Regions from separate parts of the Mesorhizobium sp. CA5 genome, predicted to be linked through region 2. Evidence: riboswitches for the same ligand, from Rfam matches in the RefSeq annotation. Region 2 holds a riboswitch; each other region holds the start of a gene.
The links. A riboswitch is a leader RNA that binds a small molecule or an ion and turns the genes downstream of it on or off. The one in region 2 is predicted to bind cobalamin.
Positions count from the first base shown of each region.

Region 1: linked by a shared signal. The riboswitch ahead of bluB (5,6-dimethylbenzimidazole synthase) and the one ahead of LB529_RS01320 (CbtB domain-containing protein) in region 2 are both predicted to bind cobalamin.
Region 3: linked by a shared signal. The riboswitch ahead of LB529_RS11070 (DUF1636 family protein) and the one ahead of LB529_RS01320 (CbtB domain-containing protein) in region 2 are both predicted to bind cobalamin.

Region 1 covers NZ_JAIUHJ010000006.1:8,907-13,132, forward strand. Annotated here, with positions in the region: gene LB529_RS09590 (exodeoxyribonuclease VII small subunit) at 70-321, opposite strand; gene LB529_RS09595 (histone deacetylase family protein) at 325-1,251, opposite strand; cobalamin riboswitch at 1,367-1,545, shown strand; gene bluB (5,6-dimethylbenzimidazole synthase) at 1,588-2,319, shown strand; gene LB529_RS09605 (hypothetical protein) at 2,320-3,303, opposite strand; gene LB529_RS09610 (TetR/AcrR family transcriptional regulator) at 3,435-4,028, opposite strand; gene LB529_RS09615 (MFS transporter) at 4,149-4,226, shown strand, end outside.
Region 2 covers NZ_JAIUHJ010000001.1:230,065-234,290, forward strand. Annotated here, with positions in the region: gene LB529_RS01315 (CbtA family protein) at 181-921, opposite strand; gene LB529_RS01320 (CbtB domain-containing protein) at 1,142-1,351, opposite strand; adenosylcobalamin (AdoCbl) riboswitch at 1,343-1,492, opposite strand; gene LB529_RS01325 (histidine phosphatase family protein) at 1,576-2,148, shown strand; gene LB529_RS01330 (PilZ domain-containing protein) at 2,300-2,572, shown strand; gene LB529_RS01335 (methyltransferase family protein) at 2,576-3,043, opposite strand; gene LB529_RS01340 (DUF6428 family protein) at 3,315-3,839, opposite strand; gene LB529_RS01345 (ArsR/SmtB family transcription factor) at 3,882-4,226, shown strand, end outside.
Region 3 covers NZ_JAIUHJ010000007.1:23,036-27,261, forward strand. Annotated here, with positions in the region: gene LB529_RS11055 (NuoB/complex I 20 kDa subunit family protein) at 1-509, opposite strand, end outside; gene LB529_RS11060 (NADH-quinone oxidoreductase subunit A) at 500-865, opposite strand; gene LB529_RS11065 (winged helix-turn-helix domain-containing protein) at 1,200-2,399, shown strand; cobalamin riboswitch at 2,909-3,112, shown strand; gene LB529_RS11070 (DUF1636 family protein) at 3,152-3,583, shown strand; gene cobW (cobalamin biosynthesis protein CobW) at 3,580-4,226, shown strand, end outside.

The DNA.
Region 1 (4,226 bases), on a different contig from region 2:
GAAGTACGTGAGCACCGGAAGCGCAGGAAGTTGCCATTTGCAGGCCGGCCTCACCTGAATATCAACACCTCAGTCGGCGTCCAGCGGTTCAGTTCCCACCGGCTTGCCGTCGCGCGACAGCCTGATCTTCTCGACCTTGTCCTCGGCCGCTTTCAGCAGCCGGTCGCAATGCGCCTTCAGCGCCTCGCCGCGCTCATAGATCTTGATCGACTGGTCGAGCGGAACGTCGCCGCGCTCAAGATCATCGACGATCTTCTCCAGCGCGTCGAGCGCCTGTTCGAAGCTCATCGCCTTGACGTCCTCATTGCCTTCCAATGCCATACCCTATCCCTTCATCAGCCGCCCGACATGGGCGGCGACTGAAAATGCCAGTCCCTGCAGATCGTAGCCGCCTTCCAACAGGCTGACGAGCCTGTTGGAGCTATGGCGCCCGGCGCGTTCCATCAATTGCCCGGTCGCCCAGTCGAAATCGTCCTCGGTCAGGTTGATCTCGGCCAACGGGTCGCGATGGTGCGCATCGAAGCCGGCGGAAATGATGATCAGGTCCGGCGCGAACGCGTCGATCGAGGGCAGCACGCGCGACAAGAAGGCGTCGCGGAAGAGATCGCTGCCGGTCTGCGGCGCCAGCGGCGCGTTGACGATATTGCCGGCGCCGGTCTCGCTCTTCGCGCCGGTGCCTGGGTAAAGCGGCATCTGGTGCGTCGAGCAGTAGAGAACCGACGGGTCGTCCCAGAAGATGTCCTGCGTGCCGTTGCCGTGGTGGACATCCCAGTCGACGATGGCGACGCGCTCGGCCTGGTGTTTCTTCTGCGCGTATCGGGCGGCGATCGCCGCCGTGTTGAACAGGCAGAAGCCCATTGCCGTGGTCTTTTCGGCATGATGTCCAGGCGGACGCGCGGCGACGAAGACGTTTGCCGCACGGCCCTCGAAGACGTCGTCCACCGCCGCGTTGGCACCGCCGATCGCCGTCACCACGGCCTGCCAGCTTTTCGGGCTGGCGCTGGTATCGGCGTCGATCGACACGATCCCGCTCTCAGGGATCGCCCCGCGCACGCGCTCGACGAAATCCTCCGGGTGCGCATAGAGGATGGTTTTCTCGTCGCCTTCCGGCGCCTTGACGCGGTCGAGCGCCGCAAAAGCCTCGTCATCCAGCACGCGCTCGATGGCGCGCAGGCGGTCTGGCCGCTCGGGGTGACCGGGCGGCGTGAGGTGTTCGAGGAAGATCGGATGCGTGTAGAGACGGGTGGTCATGGCGCCTAATCTAGGGGCCTATGCCCGCAATGACCATGTTTGGCAGCCGAATGGCTGGGGAAAATCGCGTCTTGCCGTGTCGCTAACGCCATTGGCGCGGCCCAAGCTTCGCTGTAAGGTCGCGTCGCTGCCTGGTGCCCGCGACGCGGGAGAATCGGGAACACGGTTGAATTCCGTGGCGTGCCCAACACTGTAAGGGGGACCGCGCCGGCAAACGCCACTGTCGAAGACGGGAAGGCGCCGGATGCGGGACGATCCCGAGCCAGAAGACCGGCCCGGCAGACATGGTTTTCCGCTTGGTCAGGCGGGGAACTGCTTGTCGCAAGGGGAAAAGCGATGACGGCAGCAGCGATCGCCACGAGCGGCGACGACTTTGACCAATTGGCGCGCGACGCGGTCTACCGGGCCATGTTCACCAGGCGCGACGTGCGCAGCCATTTCGTCCCCGACGATCTCGATGACAATGTGCTGGCGCGGCTCATCACCGCCGCGCATCACGCCCCGTCGGTCGGCTATATGCAGCCGTGGAATTTCATCGTCATCCGCGATGCCGAGCGGCGCAGACAAGTGCGCGACCTGTTCCTCGCCGCGCGCGAGCAGGAGTTGCCGGCGATCGAGGCGGAACGGCAGGCGCTCTACCGCAAGCTGAAACTCGAGGGCATTTGCGAAAGCGCGCTCAACCTGTGCATCACCTGCGACCGGCAGCGGTCGAAGGATTCGCCGCTCGGGCGTTGGCACAATCCGGAGATGGACCTCTACAGCACCGTCTGCGCGGTGCAGAATTTCTGGCTGGCGGCGCGGGCCGAAGGTGTCGGCGTTGGCTGGGTGAGCATCATCGAGACCGAGGCACTGAAGCGGCTTCTCGCGATCCCGGAGCATGTCACGCCGATCGCCTATCTGTGCGTCGGCCGCGTCTCGGCCTTCGCGCCGAAGCCGGACCTCGAGGCGCATGGCTGGGGCAAGCGCCTGCCGCTGCCCGAACTGGTCATGAGCGAGACGTTTCGGGGCGCCGGCGAGGCGCCGCTTAAATCGGCAATCGCAAAGCTCGGCAGCGCATCAAAGCCGTGATCAGGCGGCCCTCGGCGTATCCCAGCGCGAGCCGCCGCCGAAAGAGCCCAGCGCCTTGTCGCGCAGTTCCCTGAATTTGGACGAGGTCTCGGCGAGCCGGCGGTCCCATTCGGGATTGGGCGCCTGGCCTTCGATGGCATCGAAATAGACCTGCATCAGCGAGGCGATGGCGAAGGGCTCGATGAAGGCTGCCTTGAAGGCCCAGGCGAAGACGATGGCCAGCACGAAGGCCCAGCCGGCAAGCTGGCCCGGCATGACCCACAGAATGGCCGCCGCGGGCGCCAGCATCAACAGGAAGATGACGAAGGACACGCCCCACATGATCGCCGCCAACCAGACGGCGTTCTTGACCATGTGCTTGCCGTTCTGCGCGTAGAGCACGACGCCTTGCCTTGCCGTCTCGAAAGGCGAGCTCGAATTGATGCGGATATTGTAGCCGAGGATGATTTCGTCGACATAGGTCAGCGACAGGCGGATCACCGTGTTGATGAAGCTGACGATGCCGCTCAGGCCCGGAATGGGCAGGAAGGCGGCGATGCCGCCGATCAGGCCGGTGATGGCTCGGATGGCGCCCTTGACCAGCTGGTCGACGACGAAAAGGATGTTGGCCTCGGCAAAACGCTGGGTGACCACTTCCTTCGCGTAGGCGATCTGGCCCTGGCCGTCGGGGACATCTTGGCCGTCGATCAGATGCACCATGACGGCGATATGGCCCGCTTTCAACACATAGAGGATGTATTCGCGTATCCAGTAGACGGCGATCGAGACGACGCCGAAGCCGACCACGCCACCCCACAGCGCGAAGGACATCGGGCCGTCGGGATCGGTGGAGATGTGGCCGACGCCGTAGCCGACGCTGGCGCCCGTACCGGTCGCCATGATGTAGGCGACCGTGATGCCAAAATAGACGATCATGCGAAAGACGATGAACGGCCATGTCCGCATCATGATCGACACGGATCTGGCGATGCTGAAGTCCCACATGGCCCCGACTCCCCTCACCTTCAGAGTTGGCGGTGGAGGATGCGCTCGCCCCGGCGATTGTCAATCGCGGCAGGGTTGCGCCGGCCCGAAACCGGTGCATAAGCCGGTGGCTTGATTACCCGAGCGTGCCGTCAAGGCTTCTTTCGCAAGCCTTCGAGCAACTGCTTGAAGGCCGTGATCGCTTTTTTCGAGGCCGCCTCGGGGTCCGTCGAATTGGCGATGCGCTGCGCGGCCTGGCTGCTGGCGCCATTGATCAGCCGTGAGGTCGTCTCGGGATCAAGCTCCGGAACGACCTCGCCCTCTTCCTGCAGCCTGGTCAGATGGTTGGTCATCGAGGCGGTGCAGGCGCTGGCATTCGGCCACTGCGCCGGATCGCCGAGCACCGCCGGGCCATCGCGGAACATGATCCGCTGGATTTCCGGCTCGAGCGCCATCTCGATATAGGTGGTGCATTCGTCGACGAAATGCTGCCAGCGGGTGGGCGCTTTCGAAGCCACCTCGTTCACCCGCACAGCCATTTCGCCGTCGATCTCGGCGATCACCGCCTGCAGCAGTCCCTTCTTGTCACCGAAATGATGGTAGAGCGCGCCGCGCGTGAGGCCGGCCGACGCGGTGAAATCGTCCATCGAGGCCTCGGCATAGCCGATCGTGCCGAAAGCATGGCGAGCGGCTGCGATCAGCTTGGCGCGCGTCTCGGCGATCATCTCCTTGCGCGGTCTGTGCATGGTTCTGGCCCTATTCACATACGCATCGTATGCCAATTGACATACGTGACGTATGAACTATCTCACAGTCATACGCAGCGTATGTAATTTTAGTATGCGCCGTTGTCGAGGAGCAGGATCATGCGAAACCCTTATTCGGACATCTTTCGGGCTCCCGGCACGAAAGGCTTTGCCGCGGCGGCTTTCATCGCGCGCTTG
Region 2 (4,226 bases):
GGATGTGGCGGCCAGAAATGCGAGCAGCGCCGCAACCGAGCAATTCCAGGAAAAGTGTGCGGCGGTTTTCCGTCCGGAATTGCGAGAAAACGAAAGACCAAAGTGGCTCTGCGGTCGTACCGACCGTTGAGCCGCGTTGGCCGCCAGGGCGCTGAACCGTGGCGGCCAACGCATCGGATTTCAGGCGTAGCGGCGTGCCGGGCTGCGCTGGTCGCGCACCGCGACCACGCGTTCGGCAACCGCGCCGAAGCCGAGCCCGACGACGGTCCACAGCACCAGCTGGATGCCGAGCGAGGCGACGCGGAATTGCCACAGCACCGTCGCCGAGAAGTTCTCAGGCACCTCGTTGATGTCGGGCAGCGCCGCCTTCACCAAAGCGAAGACGACGAGGAAGGCGAGGCCCGCGACGATCGAGGCGTTCCAGGCGCCGAGTTGGTTCCACAGCCGCTGCGCCAGGCCGACCGCCGCCACCATCGCCGCGATCGAGACGACGATCATGATGAAGAACAACTCGGTGCGGTAGCCGATGGTCTCGGCGTTGCCGACCGCGGGCGGGTTGGCCGGATATTTGAGACCGGGCACCACGATCACGGCCAGGAAGCCGAGCAACGCCAGCAGCGCCGAGGTGCCGCGCGGTCCGAGCGAGCCTAGCCGGCCATAGGCGTAGGCGAAGACCAGCGAGAACAGCCCGCCAAGCGCGGCGCCATAGATCAGCACGCCGGTCGCCAGGCCGATGCCGGCCTGCGTGGCGCGGCTGACCATCTCGGGCTCCGGCGCCTCGCCGGCGGCCTGGGCCTGCTGTTCCTCGAAGGCGATCGCCTTGTCGACCTGCGGCTCGCCATAGACGCGGGCGAAGGCGAACGCCAGAATCCCGGCGACCAGCCCGACAAGCATGCCGCGCAGCAAAAGTTTTCCAACCATGTCACCAATCCCTCCAAGCAATTCCAGGAAAAGTGCGTAGCGGTTTTCCGTCCGGAATTGCGTTAAGCCAACCAAGCAATTCCAGGAAAAGTGCGTAGCGGTTTTCCGTCCGGAATTGCGTTAAGCCAACCAAGCAATTCCAGGAAAAGTGCGTAGCGGTTTTCCGTCCGGAATTGCGTTGGATCAGAATCGAAAGCGGGTTCAGCGATGCCGAACCGCTTTAGTGGCAGGGGAAGCCGAGCAGGTGGCGGCCGTCATGCACGAATTCGTGCACATAGGTGCCGCGGATCAGCGAAGTGGCGCCTTCTTCCGCGCCGACGAAATAGATCGCCAGCATCAAAAGCAGCCCGCCGAGGATGGCCCAGGGCAGAAGCTCGCGGACCGGAATCGCAACCGGGCCGTAGCTGGGGGCGAAGGTGGTGTCGGACATATTGACCTCCCTTGGGATACTGCGTCCCGTTGATCGAGTGCTGCGGAATAAGGCCTGACTTTCGGCTGGTGCCGATCACAGTGGCGCGACCGTGCCGGACTCGCACCGGCTTCCAATCCCGTATAGCATTAAGACACTTGTCAGTACTTCGTTCGCCTGTCAACGACATGTAATGGCGGCACGGCTTCGTGAGGCCTGTTTTTCGCTGTGCCACGGAGTTTTTCATGCTTGTCCGCCTGACGATGATCGCAAGCGGAGCGACGCCCGGGATGCGCAAGGGCCGCTTTCCGAACGATGAGCCGCCGGAGCCGCGCGCCCTCGATCGCGCCGGCGCGCTGGCCGCTTCGCTGCGTCGCGCCGACCGTGTCTGGACAAGCCCGGCGCTGGCCGCGCGGCGGACGGCGGAGGCGCTCGGCCTTAACGCGACGGTCGAGCCGCTGCTTGCCGAGCAGGATTTCGCGCGCTGGGCCGGCAAAGGTTTCGAGGAGGTGCAGGCCGAGGATCCCGAAGGCATGGCGGCCTGGATTTCCGATCCCGGCGCCGCGCCCCACGGTGGCGAATCGCTCGCCGCTGTCGCCCGGCGGGGTGCTGCGCTGATGGAGCGGCTGGCCGGCGAAAGCGGTCACACCGTCGCGGTGACGCATGCCATGCCGATCCGCGCCGCCATGGCGCATGTGCTCGGCGCGCCGCTTTCCTCGGTCTGGAAGATCGACATCGAGCCGCTGTCGCTCACCGAGTTCCGCAGCGACGGCCGCCGCTGGGTGCTGCGCGCGAGCGGCGTCACTGTCGCCGGCTGAACGCCCGGGCGTGAACGCTCCATCCGTGAACCCGGCCGGCATATCAAGCCGGCACACCACTGTTTCAGTGATCGCTAACGGAACGGAAACGCCTCGCTGCTATCGTGCTGCCCCATGGCAAGGAGGACCTTGCCTGAGGAGCCCGCCGGATATGGCCAATTTTCCCGAGATCGAACGCCGTCTTCATGCGCGCGAATTCGTGCTCAAGGAAGCCACGATCATCGCCGCCGGCGTCAGGATCGGCTGCTCGGTCAGAAATCAGCACGAGCAGGGCGCGGAATTGCGCGTCGGCGCCAATGTGGAGATCCCGGACCGCTTTCTGCTCGAGGTCCCGGCCGACGATACGGCCTATCGCGCTTTGGTGCGATGGCGGCGCAACGACCGCGTCGGCGTGGCGCTCTACAGCAACGCGCCAAAGGACTGATGCTCAAAGATAGCGGCGCACGCCCGCCCTGTAGGCGCGGTAGGGTTCGCCGAACTTGCGTTCCAGATAGGCCTCTTCGCGCAGCACCACGCCGTAATGCAGGATGGGGAAGCTCGCGATGGTCGCGATGACGGCCCACCAACTGTCAAAGAGCAGCCCGATCCCGAGAAGCAGTCCCATCAAGCCGACATAGAGCGGGTTGCGGGTGAAGCCGAACGGGCCGCCGGTGATGATCGCGGTGGTCGGCAGCGTCGGGTTCACATTGGTGCCGCCGCGCAACATCGTCGAGCGTCCCCAAGCGATGATCGCAACCGCCAGTACTGCCAGCACTACGCCGAGCACGATGGTCAGCGGGCGGCCGCCGATCGCCAGCGGCCAGACATAGCGCAGCGCCAGCATCGCGATCAGCGCCACGAGAAAGAGCAGCGGCGGAAACACCACCACGCCCGGATTGTCCGCTTTGTCATCCATAGCCATCTTCATCGACCAGGCGCCATTGCCGCCACTATGCACGGACGCGCATCGTCCAGCAATTCGTGACTTGATCCTGCCTAGGCGATGTGCAGCCCGGCATATCGGGAACACAACCGTGGCGCGCGCGTTCACTATCGCCGATCGACAGGGATTGCGCGGATGAGCAAGACAGCCGTTTGGGTGGCGCTGATCGCCATCGTTCTCGTGGGCCTCTATTTGTTGCAGGCCAATGGCATGATCCGGTTCTGATCAGGGCGGCGCGTCACCATTAGCGGGCTCCACAGCAGCGACTCCCTCCGCACCCGCTCGCTGCCTTCTGTTCTTCCAGCCAGCGGTCGCGCGGCTTGCAGCTTGACGGCCGTGGCGACAGCTCGACCTCAACCGTCCCGCCAACAAGGCTCGGCTGGGCTGCCCGGTGCAGTTCGATGGGGCGCACGCCGTCGCTGACCTCGAAGGTCAGCTTCGCCGCCTGATCGAGAGCGACATGGTCCGAAACCTTGCGGATGATCGCGGCGAACTTGCCGGCTGGCATATGGACCGGTCCGCCTTGGTCCACGTCCCACAGCTGGACGAATATCTCCGACCATGATTCCGGATTCGCTTCGCAATCCAGCGCCGAGAACTGTCCCGCCTTCACCTCGGTGACGTGGTAGCCAGGCTTTACCGGCCGCCCGTCATAGCGGAACACCAGTGGCCTGTCCTTATGATCGGCCAGCGCCATCAGCAGATCGCCGATGGTCAGGTCGGAGGGATCCATAGGAGCGATGTTTTTCCGATTGTCAGAAGAGAGCATGTCGGCTATTCCTCATTTCAATATTTCAAGGATTGTTGAAACGTGGATGAACGTCAAGCCCTGACCGCCTTTGGCGCGCTGTCGCAGGAAACACGGCTGCGCCTGCTGCGGCTGCTGGTCGTTGCCGGCCCGGAAGGCATTGCCGCCGGCGCGCTCGCCGAGCAGGTCGAGGTCTCGCCGTCCAATGTCAGCTTCCACCTCAAAGAACTCGAGCGCGCCGGTCTTGTGACCGCGCGGCGCGATGCCCGCTCGATCGTCTACAGCGCCGAGTTCGACGCGCTGTCCGGATTGATCCGCTTCCTGATGGAGGACTGCTGCTCGGGCCGGCCGGAAATCTGCGCGTCGGCGCTTGCGGCATCTTGCTGCCAGCCGGGCGAGGAGGCCCGG
Region 3 (4,226 bases), on a different contig from region 2:
CTCGGCGGGCAGCCGGGCACATAAATGTCGACCGGCACGACGCGGTCGCAGCCGCGCACCACCGAATAGGAATAGTGGTAGTAGCCGCCGCCATTGGCGCAGGAGCCCATCGAGATGACGTAGCGCGGCTCCGGCATCTGGTCGTAGACCTTGCGCAGCGCCGGCGCCATCTTGTTGGTCAGCGTGCCGGCGACGATCATAATGTCGGACTGGCGCGGCGACGCGCGCGGCGCGACGCCGAAACGCTCCGAGTCATAGCGCGGCATCGAGGTGTGGATCATCTCGACCGCGCAGCAGGCGAGGCCGAAGGTCATGAACATCAGCGAGCCGCTGCGCGCCCAGGTGATCAGCGCCTCGGTCGAGGTGACGAGAAAACCCTTGTCGGCCAGCTCATTGTTAATTTCGAGGAAGAAGGGATCGTCCTCCCCCACCGGCCTGCCGGTGTTGGGGTCGATGATGCCCTTGGGCTTCGGCGCGACGAGGGTGCCTGAACTATCGTTCAATCCCATTCCAGCGCTCCTTTTTTCCATTCATAGGCAAAACCGATGGTCAACACCGCCAGGAACACCATCATCGACCAGAAGCCGAGCATGCCGAGCTTCGAGAAGGACACCGCCCACGGGAACAGGAAGGCGACCTCGAGATCGAAGATGATGAACAGGATCGACACCAGGTAGAAGCGGATGTCGAACTTCATGCGGGCGTCGTCGAACGAGTTGAACCCGCATTCATAGGCGGAAAGCTTTTCCGGGTCGGGATTGCGGTAGGCGACAAGGAACGGAGCAATGATGAGCGCCAGACCGACGATCATCGCCACGGCGATGAACAGCACGATAGGCAGGTACGAACTTAGGAGTGCGCTCATGCGGCGACTTTCCTTCGGCGGGGGCAGTTCATTTTGATTACAGCAACGAACTCTAATGCGGAAGCGTGACAGATTAACCGCTGAACCGTTTTAAGGGGCCCATGCTGCAACGCGGCGAGGGTTAGCGCAGCGGTTTCGGTGACGCAAGTCAAACGTTGTTCAAATCGCGGCTCTGGACGCCTTATCGGAAGAAACTGGTCCGATCCGCTCCTGTTTGATTTCCTTCAGTTTTTACTCCAGTTTTCTCTCCTGACATATCTACCGCTATTTGCCTGCTAGCATGACAGGAATCACCGGCTAAAAATCCAACGGACGATCGGGGCAAGGACACCTGATGAAGGACAAGATTTCGCTGGCCATGGCGAGGCGCGTCGCGCTCGGCGCGCAAGGGTTCAACGACCCTAGGCCCAGTGGTGTTCCGGATCGCCGCCACCTTGCGCGGGTACTTTCGCGAACCGGCCTTCTGCAGATCGATTCCGTGAGCGCGGTGGTGCGCGCGCATTACATGCCGCTCTATTCGCGCCTCGGCCCCTACCCGCTTACGCTGCTCGACAATGCCGCAGTCACCCGCAAGCGCGCCGTGTTCGAATACTGGGCGCATGAGGCGTCGTTCCTGCCCGTCGAGACCTATCCTTTGATGCGCTGGCGCATGCAGCGCGCCGAGCGGGGCGACGAGATGTATCTCGGCCTAGCGAAATGGGGTCGTGAACGCAAGGAAATGATCGACGAGATATATGGAGAAGTCGCCGATCGTGGTCCGATCGCCGCCTCCGATATCGAAGGCCACAAGGGCAATGGCGGCTGGTGGGGCTGGAGCGAGGCCAAGCACGCTTTCGAATGGCTGTTCTGGGCCGGTCGCATCACCACCGCCTACCGCCGCGGCTTCGAACGCTATTACGACTTGCCCGAGCGCGTTTTGCCGCAGGCGGTGCTCGACCTTCCCGTCCCCTCGGTCGAGGACGCGCATCGCGAATTGCTGCGCATTTCCGCCCGCGCCCATGGCATCGCCACCTATGGCGACCTGCGCGACTATTTTCGTCTCGCGCCGGGCGACACGAAGGATCGCATCGAGGAACTGGTCGAAGCCGGCGAATTGCTGCCGGTGAAGGTCGAAGGTTGGGACAAGACCGCCTATCTCCACAAGGACGCCCGTTTCCCGCGCCGGATAGAAGCGCGCGCCCTGCTCGCCCCTTTCGATCCCGTCGTCTTCGAACGCACCAGGACGGAGAAACTCTTCGATTTCCGCTACCGCATCGAGATCTACACGCCGGCCGAGAAACGCCAATATGGCTACTACGTGCTGCCCTTCCTGCTCGGCGATCGGATCGTCGCCCGCGTCGATCTGAAAGCTGACCGCCCGGCCAGCATCTTGCGCGTCCACGCCGCCTACGCCGAGGCCGGCGCCCCGTCCGAAACGGCCGCCCAGCTCTTCAACGAGTTGAAGCAGATGCAGGGCTGGCTCGGCCTGGAGGCGATCGAAGTGACGCCGGCCGGCGACCTCGGACCGGCGCTGGCCGACATCGCGGTGTCGTAGCTGCGCGTTGACAGGGAGAGTGAACAAAAATAGAACATCCCAACTGTGGTTAGGATCGGTTGCGATGGTTTTCAGGCGCTCGATATGTCTGGTCTTGGCCTACCTGACCTTAGCGTCGCCATCATATGCGACAGGTGCTTACCGAGAGGAATGGGTAGAGGTCACGCGTCCAGTCATTTTCTGTGGCGGCCACATTGCACCCGGTATGCAGCCAAAAGAAGTGACGGCGCTTCTTCTGCGGTGGTTGGAGTTTGGAACGATCGACAAGCAGATCGCAGGCGCCTGTGGCTTATTGCCGGTAGGGCAGCGCTATATAATAGTTCATGAGCCGAAGTTCGACGCCAATCGCTTCGTCTTGATGTGGGAACCGGTTTGCCAGCACGGCTGTTCGTTAAGTATGGCGCCCGTGGCCTCACCGCCTCGCAAACTTGTGGGTCCATACCTCAAACCCATAAAGCCGCCAAAAGGCTGGTACTAAGCCAGTCGTTGACTCCAGCCCCCTGAACCCTCTAAATCCTGACCCAGACGGTCTTCTCCCGGCAAAGGGAGGAGCCAAGAGGGAATGCGGTGCGGGCCAACACCCAAATCCGCGGCTGTCCCCGCAACTGTAAGCGACGAGCCTCTGCCGAAAACCACTGGGCTGTTCCCGGGAAGGCGGCATTCAGGGTGACGACCCGCGAGCCAGGAGACCTGCCGTCTGAGACTTTAAATATCCGAATGCCCGGCGGGTTTTCCGGGCAAGGAGCATGGTTTTGGATCGCAACGGCAGTTTCCCGGCAAACAGTGCGGACATTCCGTCCGAGCCCGATGCTTTGGCTGGCGTCACCGTCATCGTCTGCTCATCCTGCCGCGACGAGACCGGGTCGGATGCGCATCCGCGCGCCGGCGCGCTGCTTGCCGAAGACACGCGTCGGGCTGCTTGCGGCGAAAAGATCGACATCCGTACCGTCGAATGCCTCGGCAACTGCAAGCGCCGGCTAAGCGCCGCGCTGCTGCGCGACGGCTGCTGGAGCTACGTCTTCGGCGATCTGAACACGACCAGCGGCGCCGATCTCGTCGCCGGCGCAAAGCTCTTCGCCACCTCGACCGATGGCCTCATCCCCTGGCGCGGCCGGCCCGATTCTCTCAAGCGCGGCCTGGTTGCCCGCATCCCTCCCCTCGACATGCTGAAGGACCGACCATGAACGCATCCGTTTCCCGCGTGCCCTGCACCGTCGTCACCGGCTTTCTTGGCGCCGGCAAGACGACGCTGATCCGCAACCTGCTCGAAAACGCCAAGGGCAAGCGGCTGGCGATCATCGTCAACGAGTTCGGCGATGTCGGCATCGATGGCGAGATCCTGAAGGGCTGCGGCGTCGACACCTGCCCGGAGGAAAACATCGTCGAGCTCGCCAATGGCTGCATCTGCTGCACCGTCGCCGACGATTTCGTGCCGGCGCTCGACCAGATCCTGTCCCGCACGCCGAAGGTCGACCACATCCTGATCGAGACCTCCGGTCTCGCTCTGCCGAAGCCCTTGGTGCAAGCCTTCCAGTGGCCGACCGTGAAGAGCCGCGTCACCGTCGACGGCGTCATCGCCGTGGTCGACGGCCCGGCGCTGGCCGACGGCCGCGTCGCTTCCGACATGGACGCGCTGAAGGCGCAGCGTGCCGCGGACGATTCGCTCGACCATGACGATCCGGTCGAGGAGGTGTTCGAGGACCAGATCGCCTGCGCCGACCTGATCATCCTGTCGAAGAGCGATTTGATGGATGCGGCGGGCTCTGAGCGCGCCAACGCCGTCATCGGCGAGCATGTGGCGCGCGCCGTGAAAGTCGTGCCGACGTC